One region of the Microcystis sp. M083S1 genome, then DNA from elsewhere that is predicted to be linked to it. Evidence: predicted binding sites of a transcription regulator. Region 1 holds the regulator's gene; the other holds the start of a gene.
What was found. The regulator NtcA, encoded in region 1, controls nitrogen genes in cyanobacteria. The targets are predictions, from matches to a motif close to TTTGTANCNNNNGNTACAAA.
Positions count from the first base shown of each region.

Region 2: a site for NtcA is predicted at 1,255-1,274, ahead of IM450_RS20055 (ammonium transporter). Genes of this name have one in related genera too.

Region 1 covers NZ_JADBTB010000210.1:8,848-15,984, forward strand. Annotated here, with positions in the region: gene IM450_RS19315 (CHAT domain-containing protein) at 1-2,734, shown strand, start outside; gene IM450_RS19320 (hypothetical protein) at 2,738-3,385, shown strand; gene IM450_RS19325 (hypothetical protein) at 3,393-3,701, shown strand; gene fabI (enoyl-ACP reductase FabI) at 4,056-4,832, opposite strand; gene ntcA (global nitrogen regulator NtcA) at 5,047-5,724, shown strand; gene IM450_RS19340 (DUF3084 domain-containing protein) at 5,732-7,137, shown strand, end outside.
Region 2 covers NZ_JADBTB010000219.1:13,108-18,102, reverse strand. Annotated here, with positions in the region: gene ribD (bifunctional diaminohydroxyphosphoribosylaminopyrimidine deaminase/5-amino-6-(5-phosphoribosylamino)uracil reductase RibD) at 1-988, opposite strand, end outside; gene IM450_RS20055 (ammonium transporter) at 1,471-2,907, shown strand; gene IM450_RS20050 (ammonium transporter) at 3,083-4,507, shown strand; gene IM450_RS20045 (hypothetical protein) at 4,568-4,693, shown strand; partial or broken gene IM450_RS20040 (ISL3 family transposase) at 4,912-4,995, opposite strand, start outside.

The DNA of each region.
Region 1 (7,137 bases):
ATGCTCAAAGGAGACGGATTTAACGGAAGTGGTTCAGGATGCCGAATTCTGGTTTGAGCAAGGAAACCAGAAATACATGAATGGGGATTTTCTCGGCGCGATCGCATCCTGGGATCGCGCTTTAGAAATGAAACCCGATGACCATGAAGCTTGGAACAACCGAGGGGTTGCGTTAGGTAATTTAGGCAGATTGGAAGAAGCGATCGCATCCTACGATCGAGCTTTAGAAATGAAACCCGATTACCATGAAGCTTGGCACATCCGAGGGATTGCGTTATATAATCTAGGCAGATTAGAAGAAGCGATCGCATCCGACGATCGAGCTTTAGAAATTAAACCCGATTACTATTATGCTTGGAACAACCGAGGGGTTGCGTTAGGTAATTTAGGCAGATTTGAACAAGCGATCGCATCCTACGATCGAGCTTTAGAATTTAAACCCGATTACCATCAAGCTTGGGACAACCGAGGGAGTGCGTTAGATGATTTAGGCAGATTTGAAGACGCGATCGCATCCTACGATCGAGCTTTAGAAATTAAACCCGATAAGCATGAAGCTTGGAACAACCGAGGGAATGCGTTAGCTAATTTAGGCAGATTTGAAGAAGCGATCGCATCCTGCGATCGAGCTTTAGAATTTAAACCCGATTTACATCAAGCTTGGAACAACCGAGGGAATGCGTTAGCTGATTTAGGCAGATTGGAAGAAGCGATCGCATCCTACGATCGAGCTTTAGAAATTAAACCCGATGACTATTATGCTTGGAACAAGCGAGGGATTGCGTTAGATAATTTAGGCAGATTTGAAGAAGCGATCGCATCCTACGATCGAGCTTTAGAAATTAAACCCGATTACTATTATGCTTGGAACAACCGAGGGGTTGCGTTAGGTAATTTAGGCAGATTTGAACAAGCGATCGCATCCTACGATCGAGCTTTAGAAATTAAACCCGATAAGCATGAAGCTTGGTACGGCCGAGGGGGGGCCGTTTGTTCTCTGAGTAAAAATCGTATTTCTACTCCTAGTCTAGAAGCTCTCATTTACCGTAAACCGATAGTAGCCCTTAATGACCGAGAACCCCATATTTTCGCCCTCCGGGAGGCACTTCCCCACCTCATTCAAGGATCGCCTCCGTGGGGGCAAATTTATCGCTATCTAGGGGAAGCTTATCTGGGACATTCCCAGTATAAAGAGAATGCTAGTCCCTATTGGCGCGAAGCAATCCGACATTATCAAATCGCTTTACCGATTCTCACCGAAAAAGACTTCCCCGAAGATCATTTAGAAATTCTGCAAGGATTGATCCGCGCTCATCTTTCCCTACAGGAAATCCCTGAAGCGCGATTCTATCAACAACAGGGGCGCCACCTTTTCACCCGACTACGCGCCCAGAAACGCGATAAACCGGCTTTTGAGGCAAAATTCAGCAGTTTTAGTCACCTAGAAATCGATTTACTGATCGAGGAAAATCATCCTCTAGACGCAATTGAACAGGCAGAATTTTATAAAAATCGTTGTTTGACTTGGATTCTCGATAGTTGGCAAGAAAACCCCACCAGTCCCGATTATGCCACTATCCAAAGCCTGACCAGTCCGAATAAGGCGATTATTTACTGGTATCTCAGCGAGGACAATCTCACCACCTTTATTATCACCCCAGAGGCTGATCCCGTCATTCTAGAGCCAGAACAACGCCGTCAACCAGCGCGACAGTTTCGGACTTGGTTAACTGAATGGGATAAACAATACCTTGACTATGCCAGTAAAAAAGAAACCGAGAATAAACAAAATCACCCCTGGAGATTGTCACTTAACAGCCGTTTTGCCCAATTAAAGCGGATTTTACAGATCGATAAAATTCTCGAACCTTTGCCGGTTTCCGTTGATTCCCTGATTCTCATCCCCCACCGGGATCTGCACCGCTTCCCCCTACATACCCTCTTCCCCGAAAAATACACCGCCACCTATCTCCCCTCTGCTCAGGTCGGTTTGCGTCCCCAGTCCAGCGATTTCTCCTATTCTCCCCTCCTCAGCGTCGAAGACCCCAAAACGGAACAAAAACCCATGGATTTCGCCCAACTGGAATCAGCGATTATTAGCCATATCCTGCAACCGAGCCAGAGAATTAGCCCGAAAAAGGCATCACGCGAAAACGTCCGCAAAGCCCTCGAAAATGCCCATAAAACCTTTCATTTCACTGGTCACGGCTTTTATGACTCTTTTCGTCCCCAGGAGTCTGCGATCGCCCTTAGCGATGGTTTATTGACCGTCCGGGATATCAACAAGCTCAACCTCTCTAGTTACCGTCTCGTCTGTCTGGCTGCCTGTGAAACCGCTCTCACCGGTAAGGATGGCATTACCACCGAATACGTCGGCCTCGTCAGTGCTTTCTTGGCAGCCGGTGCGACTAATGTGGTCAGTACCCTCTGGCCGGTGAAGGAGATTTCTAGTGCTTGGTTTATGATTAACTTTTATCAAAGATTATTAGCGGGTGAATCTCCGTCCCTAGCTTTGAAAAATACACAAAATTGGTTAAAAAATATCACTTGGCAGCAAATAGCTAACTGGATCGAGCAACTTGGACAACTTCCCGACCTAAGGGAAGGGGTCGATCGACTGGAGGTGAGGGCGGCGAATACTTTGAAGGAAGGCAGTACAATAGGGCTAGATCAACTAACAGAATATAGTGATCCTTACCATTGGGCGGCCTATACCCTGACTGGACAGGACTAACTTATGGAAATTCCCAAAACAATTATCGATCTTGAAGCGCTGCTAATCGCCCTCGCACAGCAGACTGAACCCTTGCCAGAATATCTACAGCGATCGCTCAAAGAAATTGAACGATTATTAAGGGAAGAACAACCCCAGGCAGCAACACAATTGCGGCAACTTGTCAAGGATTTTCCCCCCCTAGAAAAAGCTTATAAAAAAGCGATCGAAGAGTTAGACGCAGCCTATGCTAACCAAGAACGCACCAAAAGTTTAAGCGTCACTTTTCCCGATAGTTTAGATTTCGAGTCCCTATTTATTAATGATGTTATTCCTAGCCAAGATTGGGTAAAAACTGCCCAAAAATTAGCTGGATCCCCCCTGCCCCCCTTGATAAGGGGGGTGCCGACAGGCGGGGGGATCCCCCTTGATCCAGGATCCCCCCTGCCCCCCTTGATAAGGGGGGTGCCGACAGGCGGGGGGATCCCCCTTGATCGCGAGGGTGCTGATTCCCCTCGATTTTGGGATAAAGCCGATCGCCTGATGGTGGTAACGGTGGGAGGTGCAGCCCTAGGGGGATCGATTGCGGGAGTTTATGGCGCGGTTATTGGTGCGATATTAGCGGCCGGCTGCGGATGGTATATTACTTTTAGGAAAGCAAAATCAGCATAAATTTTTGATGAAGATTGTTAACATTGAAAACTTTCTTTTGTTAATCGGAACCTTGGTTATTACCGCAAGCGTGGCAGTGGTTACAAAAAAACAGCCAAGACGGGGAAACAATAAATCTTATCTAGAAATTCTTTTTGTTTCTGGGTTAAGTTTATCGGCTGTATTGGCAATGTCTAAGGTCGTCCATAAAGTGTTAACTGATGAAGATTTTCAGAATTGCCTTGGCTCGGATAGTCAAATCCTTATTTTGTTAGCTGCTGTTCTCGGTATCTTTATTTCTATTCAAGAGATTTGGAAATTATTTGAAGCGAAGTAATAGAAATGCCAGCTTTATCCATATCCAAAAGTTATACTAAATCCTGTTGAGAAGGTTTTGATCCCCCCTTGATCCCCCCTTAATAAGGGGGGCGCTGATCCCCCCTTGATCCCCCCTTAATAAGGGGGGCGCTGATCCCTCCTTGATCCCCCCTTAATAAGGGGGGCGCTGATCCCCCCTTGATCCCCCCTTAATAAGGGGGGCGCTGATCCCCCCTTGATCCCCCCTTAATAAGGGGGGCGCTGATCCCTCCTTGATCCTAGGGTTGATTCATTGTAGGGTTGATTCATGAATCAACCCTACTACCCTTAATAAGGGGGGTGCTGATGATTTTTAACACCTACCTACTTAAAACTACATTCCCATAATTTCGTAACCGGAATCTACATAAATAATCTGTCCGGTAATACCACTAGCAAGATCACTGGCTAAAAAAGCGGCCGTATTTCCCACCTCAATTTGTGTCACCGTGCGATGTAAAGGAGCGATTTCTTCCACATGATGGATCATATCAAGAATTCCCCCCACGGCCGAAGATGCCAAGGTGCGAATTGGACCGGCAGAAATACCATTAACTCGGATCTTTTGACCACCTAATTCGGCGGCTAAATAGCGAACACTCATTTCTAAACCAGCTTTTGCCACCCCCATTAAATTATAGTTAGGAATTACCTTGACACCACCGAGATAGGTAAGAGTGATAATACTTCCCCCTTCCGTCATCAAAGGTTTAGCCGATCGAGCTAGACGGGTTAGGGAAAAAGTGCTAATATCTAGGGATTTAGTGAAAGCTTCCCGAGGGATGGCGGTAAAATCGCCCGTTAAACCCTCTTTATCGGCAAAAGCGAGACAGTGAATCAAAATATCCAGTTTGCCCCATTTTTCCGCCACTGTAGCGAAAGTATCTTCTACCTGTTGGTCATTTTGGACATCGCAGGGGACATAAAAAGCGGGATTAAGTTCATCGGCCAATTCTCGCACTTTTTTCTCAAAGCGGCCTTTTTCGTCGGGGAGATAGGTGACACCGATATTTGCACCAGCTTGATGGAGTTGTTGGGCAATTCCCCAAGCGATCGAGCGATTATTGGCAATTCCCGTCACTAGGGCGTTTTTTCCCGTTAAATCTAACATAGTTCTCGTTTCTCTTACAAAAATCTCCCCAATAGCCGACCCCAGCGAGATTCGGTATAATAGGGATACAGATAACGGGGCAGCAATGATCACCCCTCCCCCATTGTCTGGCAAAAAGCGCCCAAAACTTTTCCCAGTTTAGCGAGCGGTTGTGTTTAATAGAGGTGACACTCGTTGGATAATAAAAACAATTTTCCCCTTTTTTGGATGTGAGATGGACTTATCATTAATACAAGATAAACCCCTAGCAGATGTGTTCCGTCGAATCGGCAGCGGCAATTTCCCCCCGGTGGTGGAGTTGTTCGAGCGTGGCAAAACGATCTTTTTCCCGGGAGATCCCGCCGAAAGAGTCTATTTTTTGCTGAAAGGAGCCGTTAAGTTATCGCGAGTCTATGAAGCGGGAGAGGAAATTACCGTGGCTCTACTGCGGGAAAATAGCGTCTTTGGTGTGCTATCCTTACTCACCGGCCAGCGATCAGATCGTTTTTATCATGCCGTGGCTTTTACTCCGGTAGAATTACTCTCGGCCCCGATCGATCAGGTAGAAAGGTCCCTCCGCAATAATCCCGATTTATCAATGTTGATGCTGCAGGGGTTGTCCTCGCGGATTCTGCAAACGGAAATGATGATCGAAACCTTGGCTCACCGGGATATGGGTTCACGTTTGGTCAGTTTTTTATTGATTCTCTGTCGTGATTTTGGGGTTCCCACCACCGATGGTATCCGGGTTGACCTAAAATTGTCTCACCAAGCGATCGCAGAGGCGATCGGTTCTACCCGCGTCACTGTCACCCGTTTATTGGGAGAGCTGCGGGATCAAGAAATGGTCTCAATTTACAAGAAGAAAATTACCGTCCATAATCCCGTCGCTCTCAGTCAACAATTTACTTAAATTCTGGATGACTAGCGCTTATATTTTGGTTTTGGCCATCGTGGTTTTAGGTGGTCTGATAGCGGTGATTGGCGATCGTATAGGTAGCCGTATCGGTAAGAAAAGGATGCGTTTATTTAATCTGCGTCCGAAACAAACCGCAACTTTGATGACGATTGTAACGGGAATTTTGATCGCCGGTTCCACTTTAATTGTCTTGTTTGCTTCTAGTAAATCCCTGCGTCAAGGAGTTTTTGAACTGGATCGCCTGTTAAATGAACGTCGTGCTGCTATTAAGGATTTGGAAAGACAGGTAAGAAAAACCACCGAGCAAAAAAATCAGGTGGAAAAAGCGTTAAAAACGGCTAAAAGTGAACAGATAGCCGTGCAGAAACGTCTAGAGGTTCTTAACAAAAATTATCAAGCTTCTCGTCAACGTTTGCGGTTAGTTTCGGGACAGTTGGAAAAGTTTCGTAAGGAAGTGGCTAATTTAAATAATGAACGAGTTATTTTAACTAATCAAAAGGCACAGTTAATCAGTCAACGGGATCAATTGTCCCAACAAAAATCAATTCTTTCTAGTCAGATAAATCAACTACAAACCACAGTTCAAGTTAGAGATAAAGAGTTAGCTAATCAACAAAAGTTATTAACAACCAGACAAGCGCGACTTCAACAGTTGGAAACCCAACAAAAAACCCTACAGCTAGAAATTGATCGCCGGGATCAACGTATTGGAGAACTCGATCGATCGATTGTGGATAAAAATTTAGCTTTGGAACAGCGCGGGGGAAAATTAAAAGATTTAGAAACCCAAATGGCTTTTCTTAAGCGGGAAGTAGAAGTTTTAGAACAATACTATCAAACCTATCAAGAATTGCGGGAAAAACAAATCGCTATTTTCCGCGGACAGGTGTTATCTTTTGGAGCTTTTCGTATTGTTGATCCCCAAGCTATTGTCGCTGTTATTGATAAGTTATTGCGAGAAGCGAATATAAATGCTATCCGTGCCACCCAACCGAATCAGCCTAATTTTGACCAGCGTTTAGTTAAGATCACAAAAGCACAGGTAGAACAGTTAAGTCAACAATTACAGGACGGTAAAGAATATGTGGTGAGAATCCTTTCCGCAGGTAATTATGTCTTAGGAGAAAGCGAGATTCGTGTCTTTGCTGATGTGGTTCCCAATCAAAGAGTTTTTGAGGAGAAACAGGTAATCGCTGCCGTTTCCATTGATCCCCAAAATATGACGGAAGAAGACCTACAAAAGCGTTTAGATTTACTCTTAGCTTCGGCTCAATTTCGCGCTAGAAGTGCGGGAGTTTTAGGGTCAATTCAAGTGGAAGATGGGTTATTAACTACGGTAGTTAACTTTATTGGTCAAGTGAAAAAGTCGGGTAATTCTATCGAGACACTTGAGGCAATTGCTGCTAG
Region 2 (4,995 bases), on a different contig from region 1:
CCACGGCAGTAGGTGCCTGGATTCCCCCGATGATTTTGGGCGCGATAAAAGCGATAATTTTTTGTACCATGCCCTCAGCGATTGCGGCTGCACTTAAACCGCCGCCGCACTCCCACAAAACCTGACAAAATCCCCTCTGATAAAGATTTTCCATCACTAAAGTGGGTGTCACCTCGGTGAGTTCGATCACTTCCACGCCTTTTGTTAATAATTGTTGCTGAAGCTTGACATTAGAATTAATTTGTGTATAGACAAGGGTGGGAAATTGACTGGTATCCCAAAGATGGGCGGAGGGGGGTAAATCAAGCGATCGAGTCATGACCACGCGCAGGGGATTATGATCAGAGAGGCCGTGAGTGGTGAGGTGGGGATTGTCTTGACGGACAGTGCTACCGCCGACGATAATCGCATCACAGGCCGATCGCAATTGATGGACGATTTGGCGAGAAGCGGGGCTAGTAATCCAAGTGCTATGACCGCTAGTAGCGGCAATTTTGCCATCGAGAGTCATGGCATATTTGAGAATACCGAAGGGTTTTTTAGCGGTGATGCGATGGATAAAACCCTGATTGAGTTGAAGACATTCGGACTCCTCCACTCCCACCAGCGTCTCGATGCCTGCCGATGCTAATCTTTGAATGCCTTTCCCCGCCACTAGGGGATTAGGATCGATCATCCCCACCACCACTTTTTTAATGCCTGCTTGCACAATTGCCTCGCTACAGGGGGGAGTACGTCCATAGTGGTTACAGGGTTCGAGATTGACGTATAAAGTGGCACCACGCGCTTTTTCTGCTGCCTGTCTCAGGGCGAAAACTTCCGCATGGGGTTGTCCGGCCCCCGGGTGAAAACCTTCGCCGATAATTGTCCCCTCTTGAACGATCACAGAACCCACCAAAGGATTAGGAGAAGTCCGCCCCAAGGCTTGCCTAGCAAGGGTTAGACATCTTTGCATCATTGTGCGATCGAATTCCGTTGCCTGGGCCATGGTTTATTTCTCCATAATGAGGGGAGACTTTATCGGTGATCAGTGGGAATTATAAATTATGAATTATGAATTATGAATTGGGTGATGGGGAGATGGGGAGATGGGGAGCGGGAACTATAAATTATGAATTATGAATTGGGAGATGGCTGAGAGGGGAGCGCCGGAGAGGGGAGATAGGGAGCGGGGGAAAAAAAGCTGACGGCTGATGGCTGATAGCTAAAAAGCTGATAACTGATCACTTCTCTACTACTATTATTTTAAAGTGAAACGTATCAGAGGATACAGAAATCTCAAATAAAAAAAAACAAAGATCAAAAAACATTGACTACTCACACATCAAGATAAATCCCTAGGTGTTTGGTCTTCTGAAATGATTGACCTCTGTTCCTAGGATTTAGCGGTTGAACGGACATAATTGCTCGGTGATTATTTTCAAAAGTAATGAATCGACCTACTAACTCAACAAAGTAAACGAATTAACGATGAAACGAATTGCTCGAAAATCTGGGGAACTTGTCGGTTTATTACCGAAAATTAACCCTGTCTGGTTAGCCTGTGTTCCTTTGTCTGCGATTATTTTTGTGGTTTGGAACACGGCCGTACAAGCCCAAGATGCGAAACCCCTAACCCCCGAAGATGTGCAAAACGCCCTCAATACAATCTGGGTTTTAATTGCCGCCATCCTCGTGATCTTTATGAACGCGGGTTTTGCGATGCTAGAAACGGGATTCTGTCGCCAGAAAAACGCCGTTAACGTTCTGGCCAAAAACCTGATCGTTTTCGCCCTCTCCACCATATCATTTTGGGCGATCGGTTTCTCCCTGATGTTTGGGTCTGTCAGTAACGAATTTTTCGGTACAGGAGGCTGGTTCCTTAGCAGTAGCGATCCCGCCACCTACGTTATGCCTGCCTCTTTGCCCACCTCAGTGTTCTTCCTGTTCCAAGTCGCTTTCGCGGGAACGGCGGCAACCATTGTATCTGGGGCAGTGGCAGAACGGATTAAATTCGTCGATTTCCTCGTTTTTAGCTTAATTATCGTCGGTATCATGTACCCGATCACCGGTCACTGGGTTTGGGGTGGCGGTTGGTTAGCTGACCTTGGTTTTAAAGACTTCGCCGGTTCGACGGTGGTTCACTCGGTCGGTGGCTGGTCTGCCTTAACCGGGGCGGCAATTCTCGGCCCGAGAATGGGCAAATACATCAACGGTCGCACCAGTGCCTTACCCGGCCATAACATGAGCATCGCGACCCTGGGTTGTTTAATTCTCTGGATTGGCTGGTTCGGTTTTAACCCCGGTTCTACTTTAGCGGTTAATGAAACTGTACCCTATATCGCTGTCACCACTAACCTCGCCGGGGCCGCCGGTGGCATTGCCGCTACCTTTACCGCTTGGGCGAAAGATGGTAAACCCGACCTTTCGATGATTATTAACGGTATTCTGGCCGGTTTAGTAGCCGTTACTGCCGGTTGTGATGGTGTATCCTATTGGTCGGCGGCAATCATCGGTTTAATTGCCGGTGTAGTCGTGGTTTACTCGGTGGCTTTCTTCGATAACCTGAAAATTGATGACCCCGTGGGTGCCACTTCTGTTCACCTCGTCTGTGGTGTGTTTGGAACTTTAGCCGTCGGTATCTTCAACAAAGATGCCGGTTTAATCACCGGTCAATTCCAACTGTTTATTAACCAAATTATCGGGATTGTGGCAGTAGGGGCATTTACCCTGATTGTTAGTGGTATTGTTTGGACAATCCTCAAGGCTACCCTCGGTATTCGTGTTACTCCCGAAGAAGAAATGGAAGGTTTGGATGTGGGTGAACACGGAATGGAAGCCTATAGCGGTTTCGTCAAGGAGTCCGATATCGTTACCGGCGGCCATTATGCTTCCAGTGTTGACATGGAAACGCCTAGCACTCGTTAGGGTAAACCTTGTAAAGATAGATTAACCTATCCCCGACAAAGTTAAAGAGAAAAGGAAGAAGGCCTCGCCCCGATGCGATCGGTGGCTACAATTACCTTCTAAACCTTTTCTCTTTCGGTTTTTTGTCTCTTTCCGGACAGAAAAAATTAATCTTGCTACTAGGCACCAACCGTCAATGAAAAAGATCGTAGGAATAACCATACTTTTGCTGGGACTGGGATTCAATTGCGGAGTTGCCCCAGTTTTTGCGGAAACCATCGCCGCCGCTCCCCCCAATCCGATTAGTGCTGGAGATACCGCTTGGATGCTGATCTCGTCGGCTTTAGTTTTATTAATGACCCCCGGACTGGCTTTTTTTTATGGGGGTTTAGTACGTTCGCGTAACGTCCTCAACACCATGATGATGAGCTTGGTGGCCATGGGCGTCATCGGTGTAACTTGGGTGCTTTGGGGTTATAGTCTCGCTTTTGATGTCACCCCGGGTAAAAGTGGTTTTGGTGAAGGGATTGAAGCTTTTATCGGTGGTCTGGATTGGATTTTTCTCAACGGAGTCACCGCCGCCGCACCTGACAATATCGGTTATGCACCCACCGTTCCCCATCAAGTGTTTATGGTCTATCAGATGATGTTCGCCATCATCACCCCGGCTTTAATTTCGGGGGCGATCGTAGAACGGGTTAACTTTAAAGCCTATTTTTGGTTTTTACTGCTTTGGTCCACCTTGATCTATTCTCCCCTAGCTCACTGGGTTTGGGGTAAGGGTTGGTTGGCTGCCACCGGGGCGCTGGATTTCGCCGGTGGAACCGTTGTTCACATTAGTTCTGGGATTTCCGCACTGGTGGCCGCTTGGGTGATAGGTCCGCGGCGTAGTTTTGGTGTCCAAGCCTATGCACCCCATAATGTGCCGTTTGTTCTTCTGGGTATCGGTTTACTCTGGTTCGGTTGGTTTGGTTTTAATGGTGGTAGCGCGCTTTCCTCTAGTTCCCTAGCCACGACAGCTTTTGTTAATACCACGATCGCCGCTTCGGCCGGGGGTTTGACATGGATGTTTATAGAATGGATTTTACGCGGTAAACCGACAGCGATCGGTATTGCTAGTGGATTTTTGGGGGGATTAGTCGGTATAACTCCTGCTGCCGGCTATGTACTGCCGATTGGGGCGATTCTCATTGGTTCGATCACTGCCCTTACCTGTTTTTTTGCGGTTAGTCTGCGGGCAAAATTGCGCTTTGATGATTCTTTGGATACCTATCCCGTCCATGGTGTCGGCGGGACAATAGGGGCGCTGCTTACGGGGCTTTTTGCCACAAAAGCGGTTAATTCAGCCGGAAATGATGGTTTATTTTTTGGGAATCCGGGGTTGCTGTGGACGCAATTTGTTGGCGTTGCCGCTACTTATATCTTTGCTGCCGTCGGCACTTTTGTCATCCTGAAAGTTCTCGGTTTATTTATGGAGCTGCGGGTTAAACCGAATACGGAAGCAGAAGGGTTAGATGTTCCTCAACACGGAGAGGAAGCCTACGGACAAGAATTCGAGTTTGGTAGCAGCCTTTCCTACCAAGAAAATTCTCCGACCACAAATCCTCGAGAAAATTATTAGCGATTCAATCGGCTATCAGTCTGGCTAACAGAGGCGAAATTTCGTCTCTGTGAAACTGGGTTGAACAATTCCGTTTTTGGTCGTCTTGTCTCTGTCACCGGGGGTTGTGATCCTGTCCGTCACTGGCAAAGAATGCTCGCTCTTTACTATCCAGAGATTCTCGAAGACCCAAAAACTCTCCGCTAAGGCTTAATGATACCAAATCCGTTGAGTATAGGCTACTTATGAGGAGAAGTAAAAGGCAAGAGCCAAAATGGAAAAGGGTGAATAAATAATCAGTTTTTAATAACCAGATTTAGTATGATTCATTCTGCGAATCTAATTCTTTTTTTTGCTACCCTTAATCGCTGATGAGGTAAGCCAGGGAGCAGGGGGATCTTCTGGTTTTCTTGTGTTAATTTTTGTTATGAATTAAAGCAAGCAAACAGCTTAAGTCGAAGATGTTCAAAATTGGTAAATCCATAACTTATTCTTTTAATAAGCTTTAT